2 regions of the Micromonospora sp. IBSANI012 genome follow, and region 2 is predicted to be linked to the other one. Evidence: riboswitches for the same ligand, from Rfam matches in the RefSeq annotation. Region 2 holds a riboswitch; the other holds the start of a gene.
What was found. Region 2 has a riboswitch for cobalamin ahead of ACTWM8_RS01290 (ribonucleoside-diphosphate reductase subunit alpha). Riboswitches for the same ligand answer to the same signal wherever they lie in the genome.

Region 1: it holds a riboswitch for cobalamin, as region 2 does, so the genes downstream of both, ACTWM8_RS19440 (CbtB domain-containing protein) here and ACTWM8_RS01290 (ribonucleoside-diphosphate reductase subunit alpha) in region 2, are expected to answer to the same signal.

What each region holds. Positions count from the first base shown of each region.
Region 1 is NZ_CP199933.1:4,215,061-4,224,735, reverse strand. It holds gene ACTWM8_RS19465 (amino acid ABC transporter permease) at 1-551, shown strand, start outside; gene ACTWM8_RS19460 (amino acid ABC transporter ATP-binding protein) at 557-1,396, shown strand; gene ACTWM8_RS19455 (zinc-dependent alcohol dehydrogenase family protein) at 1,497-2,546, opposite strand; gene ACTWM8_RS19450 (histidine phosphatase family protein) at 2,703-3,302, opposite strand; gene ACTWM8_RS19445 (CbtA family protein) at 3,299-4,051, opposite strand; gene ACTWM8_RS19440 (CbtB domain-containing protein) at 4,081-4,209, opposite strand; cobalamin riboswitch at 4,325-4,474, opposite strand; gene ACTWM8_RS19435 (PPOX class F420-dependent oxidoreductase) at 4,513-5,013, shown strand; gene ACTWM8_RS19430 (DNA alkylation repair protein) at 5,320-6,006, opposite strand; gene ACTWM8_RS19425 (class I SAM-dependent methyltransferase) at 6,229-7,065, opposite strand; gene ACTWM8_RS19420 (winged helix-turn-helix transcriptional regulator) at 7,182-7,940, shown strand; gene ACTWM8_RS19415 (hypothetical protein) at 7,929-8,486, opposite strand; gene ACTWM8_RS19410 (FAD-binding oxidoreductase) at 8,660-9,675, shown strand, end outside.
Region 2 is NZ_CP199933.1:250,993-260,667, reverse strand. It holds gene ACTWM8_RS01315 (hypothetical protein) at 1-225, shown strand, start outside; gene ACTWM8_RS01310 (LysM peptidoglycan-binding domain-containing protein) at 241-1,458, shown strand; gene ACTWM8_RS01305 (Rieske 2Fe-2S domain-containing protein) at 1,641-2,480, opposite strand; gene ACTWM8_RS01300 (hypothetical protein) at 2,563-3,672, opposite strand; gene ACTWM8_RS01295 (SigE family RNA polymerase sigma factor) at 3,672-4,187, opposite strand; cobalamin riboswitch at 4,333-4,556, shown strand; gene ACTWM8_RS01290 (ribonucleoside-diphosphate reductase subunit alpha) at 4,698-7,058, shown strand; gene ACTWM8_RS01285 (ribonucleotide-diphosphate reductase subunit beta) at 7,061-8,056, shown strand; gene ACTWM8_RS01280 (DNA glycosylase AlkZ-like family protein) at 8,070-9,143, shown strand; gene bluB (5,6-dimethylbenzimidazole synthase) at 9,282-9,675, opposite strand, start outside.

The DNA of each region.
Region 1 (9,675 bases), 2.7 Mb from region 2:
TGCGGCTGTCCCGGGTGGTTCCGTACCGCTGGGTGGCGACGGCGTACATCGAGCTGTTCCGGGGTCTGCCCGCGCTGCTGGTGCTCTTCCTCGTGGGCTACGGCATTCCCATCGCCTTCCCGGAGCGGGAGATTCCCGGCGGCGTGTTCGGTTCGATCGCGATCGGTCTCGGGTTGACCGCTGCGGCGTACATGGCCGAGACCATCCGGGCTGGCATCCAGGCCGTGCCGAAGGGACAGATGGAGGCGGCGCGCACCCTCGGCATGTCGCACTTCACCGCGATGCGCACCATCGTCATCCCGCAGGCGTTCCGGATCGTGATCCCGCCGCTGACGAACGAACTCATCCTGCTCACCAAGGACTCGTCGCTCGCCTACGTTCTCGGCGTGACGGCGCAAACCATCGAGGTCACCAAATTCGGTCGGGACACGCTGAACGACCGGGTGAACGCCACCCCGCTGCTGGTGGCCGGCCTCACCTACCTGGCGATCACCCTGCCCCTCTCCCAGGTGGTACGCCGCCTCGAACTCCGCTACGCCAAGGCTCGGTGACCCATATGACGACCACCCCACCCCGGCCCGCCGTCGAGATCCGCGACCTGCACAAGTCCTTCGGGCCGCTCGAAGTGCTCAAGGGCATCGACTTCGAGGTCGGCCACGGCGAGGTGGTCTGCGTCATCGGGCCGTCCGGGTCCGGCAAATCGACGCTGCTGCGGTGCGTCAACCTGCTGGAGGAGCCGACCGCCGGCAAGATCTGGGTGAACGGGATCGAGATGACCGACCCGGATGTCGAGATCGATTCGGTACGCCGCGGCATCGGCATGGTCTTCCAGTCGTTCAACCTCTTCCCGCATCTGACCGTGCTGGACAACCTCACCATCGCCCAGCGCCGTGTGCTGCGGCGTCGCCGCGCCGAGGCCGAGCGGATCGCGCGGGACAACCTGGAGCGGGTCGGCCTGACCGACAAGGCCCAAGCGTTCCCGACGCAGCTCTCCGGTGGGCAGCAGCAGCGGGCGGCGATCGCCCGATCGCTGTCGATGGAGCCCAAGCTGATGCTCTTCGACGAGCCGACCTCCGCGCTCGATCCGGAACTGGTCGGCGACGTGCTCACCGTCATGCGCAAGCTGGCCGAGGACGGCATGACGATGATGGTGGTCACCCACGAGATGGCGTTCGCCCGGGACGTCGCCGACCGGGTCGTGTTCATGGACGGCGGCGTGGTGGTCGAGCAGGGGCCGCCGCAGGAGGTGCTCGGCGCGCCGCGGCACGAACGGACCCGCTCGTTCCTCTCTCGGGTCCTCGACCCGACGCAGGTCACGCAGCTTGGTCAGCCCGACCAGCCCTCCGAGCCACCAGAGCCACCCCGCCTGCCGGCGGACGACCGCCACAACCTGTGACAGCCGCTCATCGTTACTTCGTGGACACCGGTGCAAGCGCGTGGCCAGGTCGTCGTCGATGAGGTGTCGCAGTCCGCTCAACCCGTCGGAGGTACGCGACTTACCGGGGGTTGATGAGGCACATTCCGCCGGGCGTGCCCCGGTCCATCGTGGCCAACGCGTGGGGCACCTCGGCGAGGCCGATGGTGCGGGTGATCAGCTCGGCGGGGCGCAGTACGCCGGCGGTGACCAGCCGGAGCAGCTCCGGATAGGCGTGCGCGGGCATGCCGTGACTGCCCCGCAGCTCCAGCTCGAACGCGATCACGAGCTCCATCGGCAGGGCCGGGCGGCCCTGGACGGCGGGAAGGAGTCCGACCTGCACGTGACGTCCGCGCCGCCGGAGGCTTTCGATTGAGGCGGTGCAGGTGGCGTGACTGCCCAACGCGTCGAGCGACAGGTGGGCGCCGCCGCCGGTCGCCTCCCGGACGGCCGCGGCCACCTCGCCGGGTCCGGTGAGGGCACTACCGTCCAGACATATCGAGGCCCCGCAGCTCCTGGCCAGCTCGAGCGCACCGGGGGCAACGTCCACCGCCACGACCTGCGCGCCGCACGCCGCCGCGATCATCACCGCGGACAGCCCCACTCCGCCGCAGCCGTGTACCGCCACCCACTCGCCCGCGGCGGCCCGCCCCTGACTGACCACGGCCCGGAACGCCGTGGCGAAGCGGCAGCCGAGGGCCGCCGCGGCCGGGTAGTCCAGGTCGTCGGGGAGCCTGACCAGGTTGACGTCGGCGTTCTGCACCGCCACGTACTCCGCGAACGAGCCCCAGTGGGTGAAGCCTGGCTGCGTCTGCCGCTCGCACACCTGCTGGTCCCCGGCGAGGCAGGCGGGGCACTGCCCACAGGCGCAGACGAAGGGCGCGGTGACCCGATCGCCGGGCTGCCAGCCGCGTACGCCGGCCCCGACCGCCGTGACGACGCCGGCGTACTCGTGGCCGGGGACGTGTGGCAGGCGGATGTCGGGATCGTGTCCCTGCCAACCGTGCCAGTCGCTGCGGCACAACCCGGTCGCCTCGACGCGGATGACCGCGCCTCCCGACGGTGGCACCGGGTCCCGGACGTCGCGGACCTCGGGTCGGGCACCGAACTCGTCAAAGACCACGGCACGCATGCGCCGCATCCTCACATGCCACGGACCGGCCGGCCTGCCCACCCCGCCGGACCCGCGGCATCTGCCGCGAACGGGTCGGTAGCGGTGGAAGCTCACCGCTGCCGCGGATAGGCTGCCGTTCCCGCTGGTGGCGAGGCAGTGGCGAGAAGTTCCGCTTCAAAGTCTGCCGGCATCCATTGGTCCTGCCGCCTCCAGGTGAACTCTCCATCCCCGGTTGCCTGCTCGTAGGTGCAGGACCGATAGCGGTGCGACGTCGAGTTGCCAGAAGGCCGTGGGCGGTGCTTGCAGCACGTTGACCAGCGCGGCTCGGATCACTGCCGCGTGGGTGATCGCGGTGATTCGCTCGCACCCTGCGGTCTGTGCGTGAAGCCAGTGGCCGATGCGGTCGATGAGTGCGGTGAGCTTCTCTCCGCCGTGTGGTGCGGCATCAGGGTCGGTGAGCCATCCCTGCAGGCCGTCGGGGTTTGTCGCGGCGACCTCGTCGAGCGTGCGGCCGGTCCAGTCTCCGTAGTCGCAATCGGCGATCGCGGGTTCGATCGCAGGTCGCAACCCCCATGCCCCAGCGGTCTGAACAGCCGCTTCGGCGGGGCTGCTCACGCAGCAGCTCTCGCCCCAGCGGGCGGGGGCCTGGTTGGCCAGGGCGAGGGCGGCACGTCGGCCGCCCTCGTCCAAGTCCACGTTTCCGCCGCCAAAGGTGACCAGTCGTAGGGCACGGGTGGGCGCGTGGGCGACCAGTTGAAGCCGGGTCGTGGTCACGATCGGGCAGGAACGATCGCCTCAGGTGAGGGTTCGCTACCGGTGGGCCTCATGTGTCGACGGTGCAGCAGCGCGGCGAAGGCAAGCCCGATGCCGGCCCACATCACCAGTTGAGTGCCAAGGGAGGCGAGACGGAAGTCCCACAGCAGTTCCGCCGGGAAGTCGGCGGGCACCTCGTTGAACGATGGCAGGAGGAGGTAGCCGACCGCCACGGTGGCCAAGAAGCCAGCGAGAGCGGCGGCACAGCGGGACCATTGTGGTGTGCCGGCTCGCATGGATCGGTAGGCGAGGGCGCCGGCCCACACGGCGACCAGGCCGAGGATCACCATTGCCAGGTAGCTGCCGGTGCGCTGGTTGATCGTGTCGGGGTTACCAACCGCAGGTGGATTGGCCGGATATTTACCGAATGGCACGATCACAGCACCGAGCAGCGCCGCACCGGCCAGAGCGAGGGCGGCGTGGGCGTCGTGGCGGATGCGCAGCCGACGCCGTAGCAGTGCGTACGCGATGGACAACAAACCGCCCATGGCGACGCCGAACAATCCGGTGGCGAGGAACAGTCCACCACGCTGGCCTTCGCGGCTGACCAACTCGTCGGCGTGGTGCTCGGCGCCGGTCGCCGGATCGGCGTGAACGGCCTGTTCCTCGATAGCGATCGCCGCCTCGACGCGAGGTTCACCGGCGAAATAGGCGAAGGCCCCGGCGAGCAGGCCGGCGATCAACCCCGCAAGGAGACCACGCAACAGCACGGATCTGAAGGTAGGCATCGCGGCGGCGCTCAGTGGCACGGGACGCCGAGCAGGTGCCGGCCATCGTGCATCAGTTCGTGCAAGTACATGCCACTGCGAGAAACGACCCCCTGGTCAAACGCCACGAGGTACGTCAAGAGCAGCAGGACGGCGACCATGGTCAGCACCGCCCACACCATCCGGGGGGAGACGGCAGGATGAGTCAGCGGGCGAGCCGGAGTGGCACTGGACATGATGAGTCGACCTCCTCTGGGGATGGCGCGTCCCCTACGAAAGGACTGCGACGAAGGAGCGTCCTGACTCGCAGCCTCGTCCCTATCACCGAAACGAAGGCCGCTCACAGTGGCGCGACCGCACCGGATTCCCACCGGTTTCCCTCGCGACGCCGCAGATGGCGTCATGACCGTACCGACGCCGTGACGACCGGTCAACAAATACTTGGCAGGCGCAGCGGGTGAACGGTGAACGGCGGCGGCGAGGCAGCAGCAGCAGTCCGCGATGGTTGCGACGCCGGACGGCACCATAATGGCCGGATGGCGAAGTCGATGATCGACGGACAGTGGCAGCAGTTCGTCTCGTACGGCACCCGCACCGGCAAGCTCGCGACGACACGGGCCGACGGCTCGCCGCACGTTGTCCCAGTGTGGTTCGTACTCGACGGCGACGACGTGCTGTTCAACACCGGCAAGACCTCGGTGAAGGGCCGCAACCTCGCCCGCGACGGCAGGGCCGTGCTGTGCGTCGACGACGAGAAGCCGCCGTACGCGTTCGTGACGGTGCGTGGGCGCGCGACGATCACCGAGGACCTGCCCGAGATGCGGCGGTGGGCGATCCGCATCGCCGAGCGCTACATGGGGCCGGACCTGGCCGAGGCATACGGGGCGCGCAACGCCGTGCCGGGCGAGCTGCTGGTGCGCCTGACCGTGGAAAAGGTCGTCGGGCACACCGGCATCTCCGACTGAGCGACCGCCCGCGCGGAAGCAGCGAGGAAGCATCGAACGTGCCGCCGGTGGCCGACACGTCACGACAGCAGGCGGCGTGGTAGGCGAGCTGAGCGTACGGGATGACAACCGACCGCAGCCGACGCTGCGCCGCACCGGCGTTCGGGACGAAGCGGTCCAGCGGTTGGGTGCCCGACATCTCACCCGCTGACTCGGGCGGGGCCGGTGTGCTCTCCAGCCGTAGGCGGCGTGAGGCCCCTCACGGCCGGCTCGTATCGGGTGCCGCGTTCTGAGGGAGTAGCGGCACGAGTGTGAGCGCGAGCCTTCCTACTTGTCGTGCTGTCGGCGCACCATTTCGGTGATCCAGGTGGGCGCGAACGGAGACGTGCAGCCCGGGGAAGTCGGGTAGTCCTTGAGCACCTCCAGGCGCTCGCCGATGTTGATTGCACGGGCACGGTGCTCGGCGTGCTCGATCCCGATCTGAGCCAGGCAGTGGTTCATCGCCCACTGCAGGCGATCCGGGGCGTCTTTCATCTCCGCCTCGATGACGTCGAGCAGTCCTGCGAGGTCCAGGCCCTCGGGCTTCTTCGCCACGCGTTCGGTGGTCAGCGCCCAGCCGGCACTCGCGACCACTGGATCCGGATCGGCGGACCAGGCCAGGCGCAGCTCTTCGGAGTGCGGGTTCTTCTTCACCACGTAGTTCACGAGCCAGTCGTGCACCTTGGGTGTGCGCGCCTCGCGCAACATGACGTCCAACTCGTCGCGCTCGAACGCCTTCGGGCGGCAGATCAGGATCGCCAGCAGTCTCGCCGCGGTGTCACCCGTCTTCCAGAGCTGGCACGCGAGTTCCTGCTGCGTCTTCAGCTGCTTCGCGAGCGCGCGCAGCTTGCTGAGGTTCACACCGTGATCGTCACCGTGCTTCTCGTTCACCTCGCGTATCTTCGGGTCCTCGAGCGCGGCCAGCTCGGCCATCACCTCGGCCACCATCGCCTCGGTCGGCGTCGTCTCGGCCACCTCGACCTCCTGTCCATCACGTGCGGGATGCAGCCTACGACGCAAGTCGGCTCCTGTCGTACACCCGCCCCAGATCGCCGGACCCCGCCCCGAACGGCGATCCATGCTGGTCCGTGCCGCGTTCGCACTCCACTCTGTACCGCACCACTCGAACCAAGATTGACCGGCGAATCACGGTTCGGAAATTCAGGTTTGGGGTTCCTCCCGGACCGACTTGGGCGGTCAACTGACGCGGCGGGCGGTGAGCAGGAGGTACTCCCATTCCAGGACCGTCGGGCCCGACCCGAGCTCGTTCCGGCGCGCGAGCTCCATCAGGTCGTGATCGAGCGCGGTGGTCCGCTGCGGGTTGTCGGCGATGCCCCGGTACGCCGAGACCGTGGGGCCGTAATTGGCCTTGAAGAAGTCCCGGAACGCCTGCGGGTTGGCGAACGCCTCGACGCGCAGCACCTGCCGGTGCGCCACCACGTCGGTCACCCGGTCGCTGAACAGGGCCCGGACATGCTGTTCGTCGCCCCACAGCGGCGGTGGCTGCGCGCCCGGAGGCGGCGGCGCCACGTACGGCCGCAGCGTACCGAGCAGCTGGCCGATGAATCCCTCCGGAGTCCAGCTGAGCAGGCCGATGGTGCCGCCTGGGCGGCAGACCCGGACCAACTCGTCCGCGGCGGCCTGGTGGTGCGGGGCGAACATGACTCCGACGCAGGACAGCACCCTGTCGAACTCCCCGTCGGCGAAGGGCAGCGCCTCGGCGTCGGCCTGCCGCCACGCCAGGTCCAGACCCCGATCGGCGGCCAGCCGCCGGCCCGCGTCGAGCAGCTCCGGGGTCAGGTCGCTGGCGGTGACCCGCCCGCCCGCCAGCGCGGCCGGTATCGCCGCGTTCCCCGATCCGGCGGCGACGTCGAGCACCCGGTCGCCGGGGCGTACCCCGCAGGCCTCGACCAGGATCGGCCCAAGCTCGGCGATGACGCCGGTGGCCACAGCCGGATAGTCGCCCAGGGCCCACATCGCGCGATGCCGGGCCTTGAGGGCCTCGTCCGCCGCCGGGTCGAATCGTGTCGTCATGGCCTGTCGCCTCTCGCTTGTCCTGCTCCTGACAGTGACGCTAGGCAGGGCAATCCGACTCGCCTAGTACACGATCTGTACTGGAGGGCCTACCGGATGGCCACTAGCCTTCGTCCATGGGATCGTCGTATTACCAGTTCTGCCCCGTCGCCAAGGCGATGGAGCTGCTCGACGGGCGGTGGACGATGCTGATCGTCCGCGAGCTGACCAGCGGCAGCGAGCGCTTCAATGAACTCCGCCGCGGCCTGCCCCGGCTCTCTCCGGCGCTGCTCTCCCGGCGGCTGCACGAGCTCACCACCGCCGGCATCGTCCGGCGGGAGGCCGACGGCGCGGACGTCCGGTACGTGCTGACCGCCGCCGGCCGAGAGCTCCGTCCCATCGTCGAGGCGCTCGGCGGGTGGGGGGTCCGCTGGATCGGAGAGATTGGCGACGAGGACCTGGATCCGAAGCTGCTGCTGTGGGACATGCACCGGAACGTCGACCATACGGCGCTGCCCGTCGGTCGCACCGTAGTCCACTTCCATTTCACCGACGTGCCGTCGGCCCGGCGCCAGTGGTGGCTGGTGCTCACACCAACGGAGGCCGATGTCTGCGACGCGGACCCGGGCTTCCCGCCGGGGGTCAGCGTTCGCGCCAGCCTGCGCGCCCTGGTCGAGGTCTGGCGCGGCGACTCCACCTGGGCCGACGTGCTGCGGGGCGGCACAGTCGAGTTGCAGGGCCCGGAGGCGCTGCGCCGGGCGACACCCCGCTGGTTCGCCCTCTCCCCGCTGGCGGCGTTGCCGCGGCCAGCGACCGCCGCCGGCCGCTCCCGGCGGGTTCAGGAGGATGCTGCAGCCAGTGAGGGTGGGTCGCCGGCGACGGCGTCAGGAGGGTGAGGCGGTCGCAGTGGCCGCCGGGTCGTAGTCGGCGTCGGATTGGAAGTAGACGACGCCGCTGGCCGGGTCCAGCCAATACGAGGCTGACACGAAGGCGCCTTCCTCACCGTCGCGCCAGTCCAGGCCCGTCCCACTACGCCAGTCCGGTGCGGACGGCAGCCAGGACGACAGCCGGGAGTCTGGATTGGGGAGTTCCGCGGCGTCGGATGTCGTCAGCAGGGTCAGCCTGGCGACGTCGGCGGGCGCAAGCCGGGCCGCGCCCTCCCGCTGCAGGATGAGGTCGCCGATGTTGAAGTCGCAGCGGCCGCTCTCGGTCCACTCCCGCCAGTGGACCTCCAGCACCCGTCCCAGCGGCTCCAGCTCCCGTTCGATTGGCACGGTTTCGGTGTGAACGGACGTGTCAACCGTCACCGCCGGCGCTGGGCAGTTGAACGGCCGGGAGCAGCCGACTTGGGACACCGACAGTGTGACCAGGGCGATGATGCCTACCGCTCGGCGCCTCACAGCAGGATCCGCAGGAACACCGCGCAGCCAGGAGTGGATCATCTGGCCCATGCTAAGGGCGCCGGCCTGGGCGGTGACCGTCCGGGGAAGGCCAGCCCCATACTGGTTCGCGGCGCAGGCAGTCCACGCCAACCACGACGGCATCGACGGGGTGCCAACCGTCGAGTACGTTACCGGCGAGTAGATCTGGCGATCGTGGACGGCGGGGAGGTCGCATGGCCGGGAAACACCGTTCGTGGTGGGGCTGGGGGCACGTCGAGGATGCAGTGACCGGCGCGGAGGCCACGGCGTTGACCGACCGGGTGCGTACCCTGCTGCCCGACGTCGACCTGACCGAGCACGTCGCGCCGCCGGTGGCCGAACTCGACCTGCGCCCGCCGCGGGTCGATCCGCCGACGTCACTCGCCCGGCTGTGCTCGACGGACCCGGCCGACCGGGCGGCGCACACCCACGGCAAGGCGTTCCGGGACGTCGTCCGAAACCTGCACGGGGAGGTTCACGACCCGCCGGACCTGGTGGTCCGGCCGGCGACCGAGCAGGACGTCGTCGACGTGCTGGACTGGTGCGCGGGCCGGGACATCGCGGTGATCCCCTACGGCGGCGGCTCGTCAGTGGTCGGCGGCGTGGAGCCGCGGCTGGACGACGCGTATCCCGCGGCCGTCAGTCTCGACCTCGGGCGCCTCGACCGAGTGCTGGAGGTGGACCCGACCAGCCGGGCGGCCCGCATCCAGGCCGGCGTGTTCGGCCCGGCGCTGGAGGACCAGCTCCGGCGGCACGACCTCACGCTGCGGCACTTCCCGCAGTCGTTCGAGTTCTCCACCCTGGGTGGCTGGTTGGCCACCCGCGCCGGCGGTCACTACGCCACCGTCCTGACCCATATCGACGACCTGGTGGAATCGTTGCGGGTGGTCACCCCGGCGGGCACCAGCCAGTCGCGCCGGCTGCCCGGCTCCGGCGCCGGGCCATCCCCGGACCGGCTGTTCCTCGGCTCGGAGGGCGTGCTCGGCGTCATCACCGAGGCATGGATGCGGCTGCAGGACCGGCCGCGCTGGCGGGCGGGCGCCTCGGTGCACTTCACCGACTACGACCTGGCGGTCGAAGCCACCCGGGCCATCGCCCAGTCCGCGCTGCACCCGAGCAACTGCCGGCTGCTCGATCCCGCCGAGGCGCTCCTCAACGCCGGTGCCGCCACGACCGGCGGCGTGCTCGTCCTGGGATTCGAGTCCGCCGA
Region 2 (9,675 bases):
AAGGAGATCGACGAGGGCGACGCGCGGGCGGCCGTCCGCGACTACCTCTCGGCGGCGGGCGCGACCGGGCACTCGGTGAGCTTCCCCGTGGTCGACGGCGAGAAGCAGATCCGGGTACGCGTCACCGTCACCTACCGCCGGCACATGCTCGGCCTCTTCGGCATGGACGACACCGTCACCGTCTCGGGTGAGGCCACCGCGCGGGCGCTCACCGGGGCACCGTAGGAAGGGAAGGCCGCCATGACCGCACCGCGTGGCTCCGCCGTTCGGCGGACCGGCCAGATGCTCACCGGGTTCGGGTCGCTGGTCGTCCTGGTCGCGCTGCTGGTGGGCGCGCCGGTGGCGCTGCTCGCCTTCGCCGGCAATCCACTGCCCGACCAGCTACCCACCCTGTCCGAGGTCGGCACGGCGCTGACCAGCCGGGACGACGGTCGGTTGTTCCTGCGCGCGCTGGCCGTGGTCGGCTGGTTCGGCTGGGCGACGTTCGCCTTCTCCGTGCTGGTGGAGCTGGCGGCGCAGGCGACGCGGCGACCGGCGCCCCGGCTGCCCGGAATGAGCCGGCAGCAACGGGCCGCGGCGGCCCTGGTCGGTTCGGTCGCGCTGATCATCGCGGCGAGCCCGGCGGCCAGCGCGGCGGCGGCCATGACGTACCCGGCGACGGCCAGCACCGGGCACCCGGCGACGGGCGCGGCGCTGCCGGCGGCGGGCACGACCATGGTCCTCGCGGCGCCGCCCGTCGGGTCGACGGGGGCGGTCCCGGAGGGCGCCGCCGCCGAGGCTGCCCGGCCGCAGCCGGCCCCGCCGGTCTACCGGGTCGCCAAGGGCGACTACCTGGGCGAGGTGGCGGAACGCTACCTGGACGACTTCGACCGCTACCAGGAGCTGGCCCGCCTCAACCGGCTGCCCGACGCCGACCGGATCCGGCCGGGCCAGCTGATCAAGCTGCCGGCGCAGGCGGAGGACGGCGGCGCACGCACGCACGCGACCGGCCGGCTGGTGGCCGAACCGTCGACGCCGCGCAAGCCGTCGCCGCATCCGCCGGCCGCGTCCCCGGGCTCGCCGAAGGGGTCCCCCGGCGGCATCGGGTCGCCGGTCCCCGACGAGCAGGCGGGACCGGGTACTCCGGGCGGTCAGGTCGGACCGGGTACTCCGGGCGGTCAGGTCGGACCGGGTACTCCGGGCGGTCAGGTCGGACCGGGCGGGACCGGCGCGACGCCGGGACAGCCGGCGCCGCGGACGATGCCGCCGCAGGTGGAGCGGCCGGCGGGGGCGCCCCCGGCGATGGCGGCCGGGGCGTCGCGGGCCACCGACGACGACGGGATGAACCGGCCGCTGGCGGTCTCCGCGGTGCTCGCCGTGGCCAGCATCGTCGGCGCGCAGATCGGCGCGGTGCTCGGGCTGCGCCGCCGTCCGGCCCGGGCCGTCGCGGCCGCCCGCGCTCGCCACCGCCGCGACTGAGCCGGGTACGCGCATCCGGCCGCGCCCACGAACAGCGGGCCGGCGTGATCAGCGGCGCTCGCGACCGGAACCGGCAGGTCCCTGGCCCGGCCCACGGCGAGGCCCTGCCGTGCCCGCAATCGGTGGGCCGACAGGCCGCCTGGCCCGGGCCACCGCGGTCCGGCCAGGTGGCCGGTGGGAGGTCAGGGCAGCTTGGTCTGGAGGATTCCGTCGACCACCCGCGTCGGCAGGAGCTGCTGGTCGTTGGCGGCCGGGCCGTGCACGACCTCGCCGCCGTTGAGCCGGAACGCGGAGCCGTGCCAGGGGCAGACCACGCAGGTGTGGCCGTCGATCTCCTGCACCTCGCCCTCGCCGAGCGGGCCGCTCTGGTGCGGGCAGCGTTCCAGCATCACGGTGACGTCGTCGCCGTGCCGGTAGAGGATCACCGAGACGTCGTCCACCTCGCGGGTGATCAGCTCGCGCTGCGGCAGGGTCGACAGGTCGGCGATGGCCTTCCACTCGTCGGTCATCCGGTGCAGCTCGGAGATGCTCTGGCTGACCTGGGCGCCCTGCTTGTACGCCAGGTGCCCGCCGATGTACGCCCCGGCGCTGGCCGCGCTCAGTCCCAGGTACGCCAGTGCCCGCCCCATGCCGTGCCGGCCGCGCATCCGGGCGGCGAGCGAGCCGGCGTAGAACACCAGCGCGACGGAGTTGGAGGCGGCGTGCACCAGCCCGACCCGGCGCTGGTCCCGGGCCAGGGCGGCCCAGTCGTTCAGCCCGGCGACGGCGGCCGGGAGGGCGCTCACCGTACCGAGCCCGATCAGGGTGGTCGCGGCCTTGCGCTGGCCGGGCAGCAGGTCCAGCACGGCGGCGCTGATCCAGGCGCCCACCGGCACCTGCACCATCGCCGGGTGCAGCGGATGGCCCAGCCAGACGCCATGCAGCAGGTCACGGACCCGCTGCCCGCGCAGGGTCGACTGGACGGCCCGCTGGAGCCGGTCGCCGACCGGGTCCAGCGCGGCGTTCTGCTCGATCTTGTTCATCAGCGCTCGCACGTTCCCCGACTTCCCGGCAGATGCGGTCGCAAACCGGGCGGCGGGGACGAATTCCGCCGCCCGGTCGACGTCAGCGCCAGTCGTCGACCTCCGGGTGGAGGGTGGCGCTGCGGAACAGCCCGTCCAGGTTGCCGCCGAGCTTGCGCAGGGTGGCCTTGTCGTGCGCGGTCATCTCAAGGTAGAGACCCTGGACCCAGTAGACCTGGAGGCTGGCGCCGCCGTCGACCGACGAGCGCCGGCGGGCGGGGTGGCCGTCGATCCGGGAGTCGGGCGGGGCGATCACCCCGTCGCCGGTCGGGAACGTGAGGGGCAGCACCAGCACGACCAGCGGCCAGTCCCCGTACTTCGTCCGCTTGCCGGCGCCGTAGGACAGTTCGACGTCCCAGCCGCCGTGCGCCCTCCTGGTCACCAGGTACGCCATCGGCTTCAGGCCGGCCGGGGGCGTGGCGAAGCGCACCGGCAGCCGGATCGGCCAATCCACGGCGTAGCGGATGTCGAGGGCGATCCGCCGGGCGACGGCGCGCGGGTCGCCGGCGCTTACGGGGGTGTGCCGCACGATCACCTCGGCCCAGGCGCCCGGGGCGTACTCCCAGCGCAGCGCAGCGGACCGGGGCTCGACGGTGGCGTTCGCGTTCCAGCGGGCGGTCCGGCCGTTGACCGGTTCGGCCGGCTCCAGGCCGGCGGAGCCCGCCCGGCCGGCGGCCACGGCGAAGTCCCGGTCGATGCCGAGCGTGATGTCCCTGCCGGCGGAAACGAGCCGCAGTTCGGCGGCGGGCGCGTCCTTGACGGGCAGCTGTGACGTCTGCGGCGCCGAGGCGGTCAACGCGAGCTGGTCGGTTCCGGTCCGGACGGTCCGGTCGGTCATGACGGGGGGCACCCAACCGAACTCGGCGTACTGCCGGGCGGGGTCGAAGGCGGCCGGGGCGGCCGCCGGCATGGGCGCGGCGGTCGCCGTCGGGGAGGGCGTGATCGCGGGGGTGACCGGCGTCGGCCGGTCCGCCCGGCCGACCAGCACCGGGGCGGCGGCCAGGACCGCGACCACCGCGAGCCCGGCGGTGGCCGTCGCGGCGATCCGTCGCCGCCGCACCTGCCGACGCCCGTCGCGTACGGCCCGGTGCAGGTCCACGGCGGACGGCGGGAGCGGTACGTCCCGCAGCGGCGCCAGCAGCTTCTCCTCCATCACATCCCCTCTCCGGTGATCGCGTAGGCGTCCGTGCCGAGCAGCCGGCGCAGGCTGGCCAGGCCGTGCGAGGTCTGGCTCTTGACCGTGCCGGCGGTGCAGCCGAGGGTGGCGGCCACCTCGTCCACCGGCCGGTCGTGCAGGAAGCGCAGCACCAGCACGGCCCGCTGCCGGGGCGGCACCTGGGCGAGCGCGGCGTGCAGCAGCTCCCGGTCCTCCACCGCGTCGCCGGTCGGGGCGGGTGCCGGCTCGGGTGGCGTGTCGACCAGGCGGACCCGGGACCAGAGCCGGCGCTTCTCGTCGAGGAAGACCCGGACCAGCACGGTACGCACGTACGCGTCGACGTTGTCCGCCTCCCGGGCCCGCCGCCAGCCGACGTAGAGCCGGGTGACGGCGGTCTGGACCAGATCGTCGCCACGGTGCGCGTCCCCGGTCAGGTGGCAGGCGATCCGGCGTAGCGCCGGCAGCCGTGACGTGACGTACTCGACGTACTCCTGTTCCAGGTCCGCCCGCATCCACCCATCCCGTCCGTGAACGTTCACCCCGCTGACGGGGTCGGCCGCCGTCCAGGTTGTACGCGGCGCGGATTTTCTCAACGACGCGACACGCCCACAGCATATGGTGTGTTGGCTTTTTGCGACCCACTACATCTAGGATCACTTTCACTGCTGGTGCGACCCCCCAAGGGTCCGCCAGGCGTCGACGTCCGCCAGGCGTCGCGCCGAACAGGGAACCCGGTGCGAATCCGGGACTGCCCCGCAGCGGTGAGCGGGAACGACCGCCGTCACGAGCACTGGGCCCGACGGGGCCCGGGAAGCGACGGCCAGTAGGCGAACGCGCCGGACGCGTCTGCCCGCGAGTCCGAAGACCTGCCAGCAGGGCGTGCCCACCGGGCGCGCGGACCACCTCGGGGCCTCGTGGGAGGGTCGTCGAGCCGTACGGAGCACCGCCGGCACACCGACCGGTGGCAATCCGGCGTGCCGTCGTGCCCTCCCGCGGTCCACACCGACCACCCAGGAGAGCACGTGACGGCGTCATCCACCATCGCCCCACCCCCGGTCGGGGCACTGCGGGACCTGCTGCACCGACACCACCACGACCTGCCCGACACCGACCCGGAGCGGATCCTCGCCCTGGTCGAGTCGGGGCGCACCGCCGGCGCGGACACCGACGAGCTGACCCGGCTGGCCATCGCCGCGGCGGCCGGGCTCACCGCCGAGGAGCCCGGGTACGCCCGGCTGGCCGCCCGCCTGCTCGCCGGGCGGATCGCCGACGAGACCACCGGCCAGGGCATCGGCAGCTTCAGCGACAGCGTCGCCGCCGCGTACGCCGAAGGCCTGCTGGACCCGGGCTTCGCCGGCTTCGTCGCGACGCACGCCGACGCCCTCGACGCCCTGGTCGACCACGCCGGCGACGACGCCTTCGAGTACTTCGGACTGCGCACCCTGCACGACCGCTACCTGCTGCGCCACCCGCGCAGCCGGGCGGTGCTGGAACGGCCGCAGCACTTCTGGCTGCGGGTGGCCACCGGCCTGTCCGACACCGTGGAGCAGGCCGGCGAGCTGTACCGGCTGATGTCCCGGCTGGCCTACCTGCCCAGCTCGCCGACGCTGTTCAACGCCGGCGCCCGGCACCAGCAGCTCTCCTCCTGTTTCCTGGTCGACTCGCCCCGTGACGAGCTGGACTCGATCTACGAGCGCTACACGCAGGTGGCGAAGCTGTCCAAGTTCGCCGGTGGGATCGGCATCTCGTGGTCCCGGGTGCGCTCGCGGGGGTCGCTGATCCGGGGCACCAACGGCCGCTCCAACGGCATCGTGCCCTGGCTGCGCACCCTCGACGCCAGCGTGGCGGCGGTCAACCAGGGCGGCCGGCGCAAGGGCGCGGCCTGCGTCTACCTGGACACCTGGCACGCCGACATCGAAGAGTTCCTGGAGCTGAAGGACAACACCGGCGACGAGGCCCGGCGTACGCACAACCTGAACCTGGCCAACTGGGTGCCGGACGAGTTCATGCGCCGGGTCGAGGCGGACGCCGACTGGTCGCTGTTCGACCCGAAGGAGGTGCCGGAGCTGGTCGACCTGTGGGGCGCGGAGTTCGACACCGCGTACCGGGCGGCGGAGGCCGCCGGCAAGGCGGTGCGGACGCTGCCGGCCCGCACCCTGTACGGCCGGATGATGCGCACCCTGGCGCAGACCGGCAACGGCTGGATGACGTTCAAGGACGCGGCGAACCGCACCTGCAACCAGGTCGGCGCGGGCGGCGGCGTGGTGCACCACTCCAACCTGTGCACCGAGATCCTGGAGGTGACCAGCGACGCCGAGACGGCCGTCTGCACGCTCGGCTCGGTCAACCTGGCCGCCCACCTGGTCGACGGTGGCATGGACTTCGCCGGGCTCGCCGCGACGGTCCGGCTGGCGGTGGGGGCGCTGGACCGGGCGATCGACCGGAACTGGTTCCCCACCGAGCAGGCGGCCACCGCGCACCGGCGGTGGCGGCCGCTGGGGCTGGGCGTGATGGGGCTGGCCGACGTCTTCGCCGCGCTGCGGCTGCCGTTCGACTCGCCGGCGGCGCTGGCGCTGTCCACCCGGATCGCCGAGGAGGTCGCCCTGGCCGCGTACGACGCCTCCGCCGACCTGGCGGCGGAGCGCGGCGCGCACCCGGCGTACCCGCTGACCCGGGCGGCCGGCGGGGTGCTGCACCCGGACCACTGGCCGGACGCCCGACCGACCCGACCGGAGGCGTGGGCGGCGCTGCGGGAGAAGGTGGCCCGGCACGGGCTGCGCAACTCGCTGCTGGTGGCGATCGCGCCGACGGCCACCATCGCCTCGATCGCCGGCTGCGCCGAGTGCGTCGAGCCGCTGGTCTCCAACGTCTTCAAGCGGGAGACCCTCTCCGGGGAGTTCCTCCAGGTCAACCGGCATCTGGTCGCCGACCTGAAGCGGCTGGGCCGGTGGACCCCGCAGACCCGGGACGCGATCAAGCGGGCCGACGGCTCGGTGCAGGAGCTGGACCTGCCGGCGGAGCTGAAGGCGCTGCACCGCACCGCCTGGGAGCTGCCGCAGAAGGCGCTGATCGACCTGGCCGCCGCCCGCGCCCCGTACGTGGACCAGTCGCAGTCGCTCAACCTGTTCCAGGCCAGCCCGACCATCGGCCGGCTCTCCTCCATGTACGCCTACGCCTGGCGGGCCGGGCTGAAGACCACCTACTACCTGCGGTCCCGCCCGGCGACCCGGATCGCGCAGACCACGGTCGCCGCCGCGCCGGCCGCCGCACCCGTGCCCTCGCCGCGACCGGCGGCACCGGCCCTGCTCACCCTGTCCGTCGGCGAGAGCGACGCGGTCGCCTGCTCGCTGGAGAACCCCGAGATCTGCGAGGCCTGCCAGTGACGATGCTGCTCGACCCCGGCATGGACCTGACCCTGCGACCGATGCGCTACCCGGACTTCTACGAGCGGTTCCGGGCCGCCATCCGCAACACCTGGACGGTGGAGGAGGTGGACCTGGCCTCCGACGTACCCGACCTGGCCACGCTCTCCGCCGGCGAGCGGCACCTGGTCCACCGCCTGGTGGCGTTCTTTGCCACCGGCGACTCGATCGTGGCGAACAACCTGGTGCTCAACCTCTACCAGCATGTCAACGCGCCCGAGGCCCGCCTCTACCTCTCCCGCCAGCTCTACGAGGAGGCGGTGCACGTCCAGTTCTACCTGACCCTGCTCGACACCTACCTGCCCGACCACGACGAGCGGGCGAAGGCGTTCGCGGCGGTCGAGCACATCCCGTCGATCCGGGACAAGGCGGAGTTCTGCTTCCGCTGGATCGACTCGATCGGCGGCCTGCAGCGGCTGGAGAGCCGGGCGGAGCGGCGGGCGTTCCTGCTCAACCTGATCTGCTTCGCGGCCTGCGTGGAGGGGCTGTTCTTCTACGGCGCCTTCGCCTACGTCTACTGGCTGCGCTCGCGTGGGCTGCTCTCGGGGCTGGCCACCGGCACCAACTGGGTGTTCCGCGACGAGTCGATGCACATGGAGTTCGCCTTCTCGGTGGTCGACACCGTCCGCGCCGAGGAGCCGTCGCTGTTCGACGAGGCGATGGCGGATGAGGTGCGGACCATGCTGGACGAGGCGGTGACGGCCGAGCTGGCCTTCGGCCGGGACCTCTGCGGGGACGGCCTGCCGGGCATGAACACCGCCGACATGCGCCGCTACCTGGAGTACGTGGCGGACGCCCGGCTCGCCCGGCTCGGCCTGCCGCCCGCGTACGGGTCGACGAACCCGTTCCCGTTCATGGAGTTGCAGGACGTGCAGGAGCTGACCAACTTCTTCGAGCGGCGGGTGTCCGCGTACCAGGTGGCGGTCGGCGGTGAGGTCAGCCTGGACGACGACTTCTGAGTAGCCTCGCCTGATGCGGCTTCATCGAATCGATCGTCGTGAGGCCCGGCGCATCGCCGTCCGGGCCCAGCTGCTCGACGCGCACCGGCCGACGGACCTCTTGACGGTCCTGGACCGGTTGACGTTCCTGCAGTTGGACCCGACGGCGGCGGTGGCGCCCAGCGCCGACCTGGTGGCGTGGACCCGGCTCGGCGCCGGGTACGCGCCGGCACACCTGCGGCAGGCGGTGGAGCGTGACCGCACCGCGTTCGAGCAGTTCCAGCACCTCGCGATGGTGCGGCCGATGGCGGACCTCGGGCTCCACCTCGCCGAGATGGCCACGTGTCCGGAGGATCCGCGGCGGCGCGCCTGGCTGAAGGCCAACGACTCCTTCCGCCGCGACGTGCTCGATCTGCTGCGCGCCTCCGGTCCGCTGCTGTCCCGCGAGGTGCCGGACACCAGCGTGGTGCCGTGGCCGTCGACGGGCTGGACGAACAACCGCAACGTCACGCAGATGCTGGAGCTCCTCGCAGCCCGCGGCGAGATCGCCATCGCCGACCGGGTCGGGCGGCAGCGCCGGTGGGATCTGGCCGAGCGGGTCTACCCGGCCGGCACATCGGTCGTCCCCGCCAACGAGGCCCGAAGGATGCGTGACGAGAGACGGCTGCGTTCGCTCGGCATTGCCCGGGCGTCGGTCGTCGGGGAGGCCGGTGAACCGGCGCAGGTCGAGGGCACCGCCGGCGCGTGGCGGGTGGACCCGGCAGCCCTCGGTCAGCCGTTCGCCGGCCGTACCGCGCTGCTGTCGCCGTTCGACCGGCTGGTCCACGACCGGAAGCGGGCCCGGGAGCTCTTCGACTTCGAGTACCTCCTGGAGATGTACCTGCCGAAGGCGAAGCGCCGCTGGGGCTACTTCGCGCTGCCCGTGCTGCACCACGACCGACTCGTCGGCAAGGTGGACGCCACGGCCGACCACCGGGCCGGGGCCCTGCGGGTGCACGCGATCCACCAGGACGTCCCGTTCGACCCCGCCGTCACCGCGGCGGTGGACGCCGAGCTGGCGGCCCTGGCCTCCTGGCTCGGCCTGCCCACGGTCACCCACGCCCCGTAGCCCGCCGGCGCAGGCTGCGGGGTGCCGGCGGGCGGTCCGGGACGGGCACCCCACGCCCATGAGTCGTTGACGTCATCAGATTCGTAGCGCGCGACAGCCCGCCCCGTGGGAGGGGGCAGCCTCGCGGGTGGCCCAGGGTCAGCGGCCGCCCGCCCACCGGTCGGTGTGCAGGGCGTCGGCCAGCGGGCGCTTCTGCCGCCAGCCATGCCGAGCCAGGTCGGGCACCTGTTCCAGGTGCGTCACCGGCCCGACGCAGAGCCAGGCCACCGGCCGGATGCCCGTGGGAATGCCCAGCAGGTCGGCCAGGAACGGCTCCCGGTAGAAGGAGACCCAGCCGACGCCGAGGCCCTCGGCGGTGGCGGCCAGCCAGAGGTTCTGGATGGCCAGGCAGACCGAGTAGAGGCCGGCGTCGGCGATGGCGTGCCGGCCCAGCACGGCCGGGCCGCCCCGCGACGGGTCGTAGGTCACCACGATCGACAGGGTCGACTCCAACACACCGTCGATCTTGATACGGGCGAACCGTGTCGCCGCC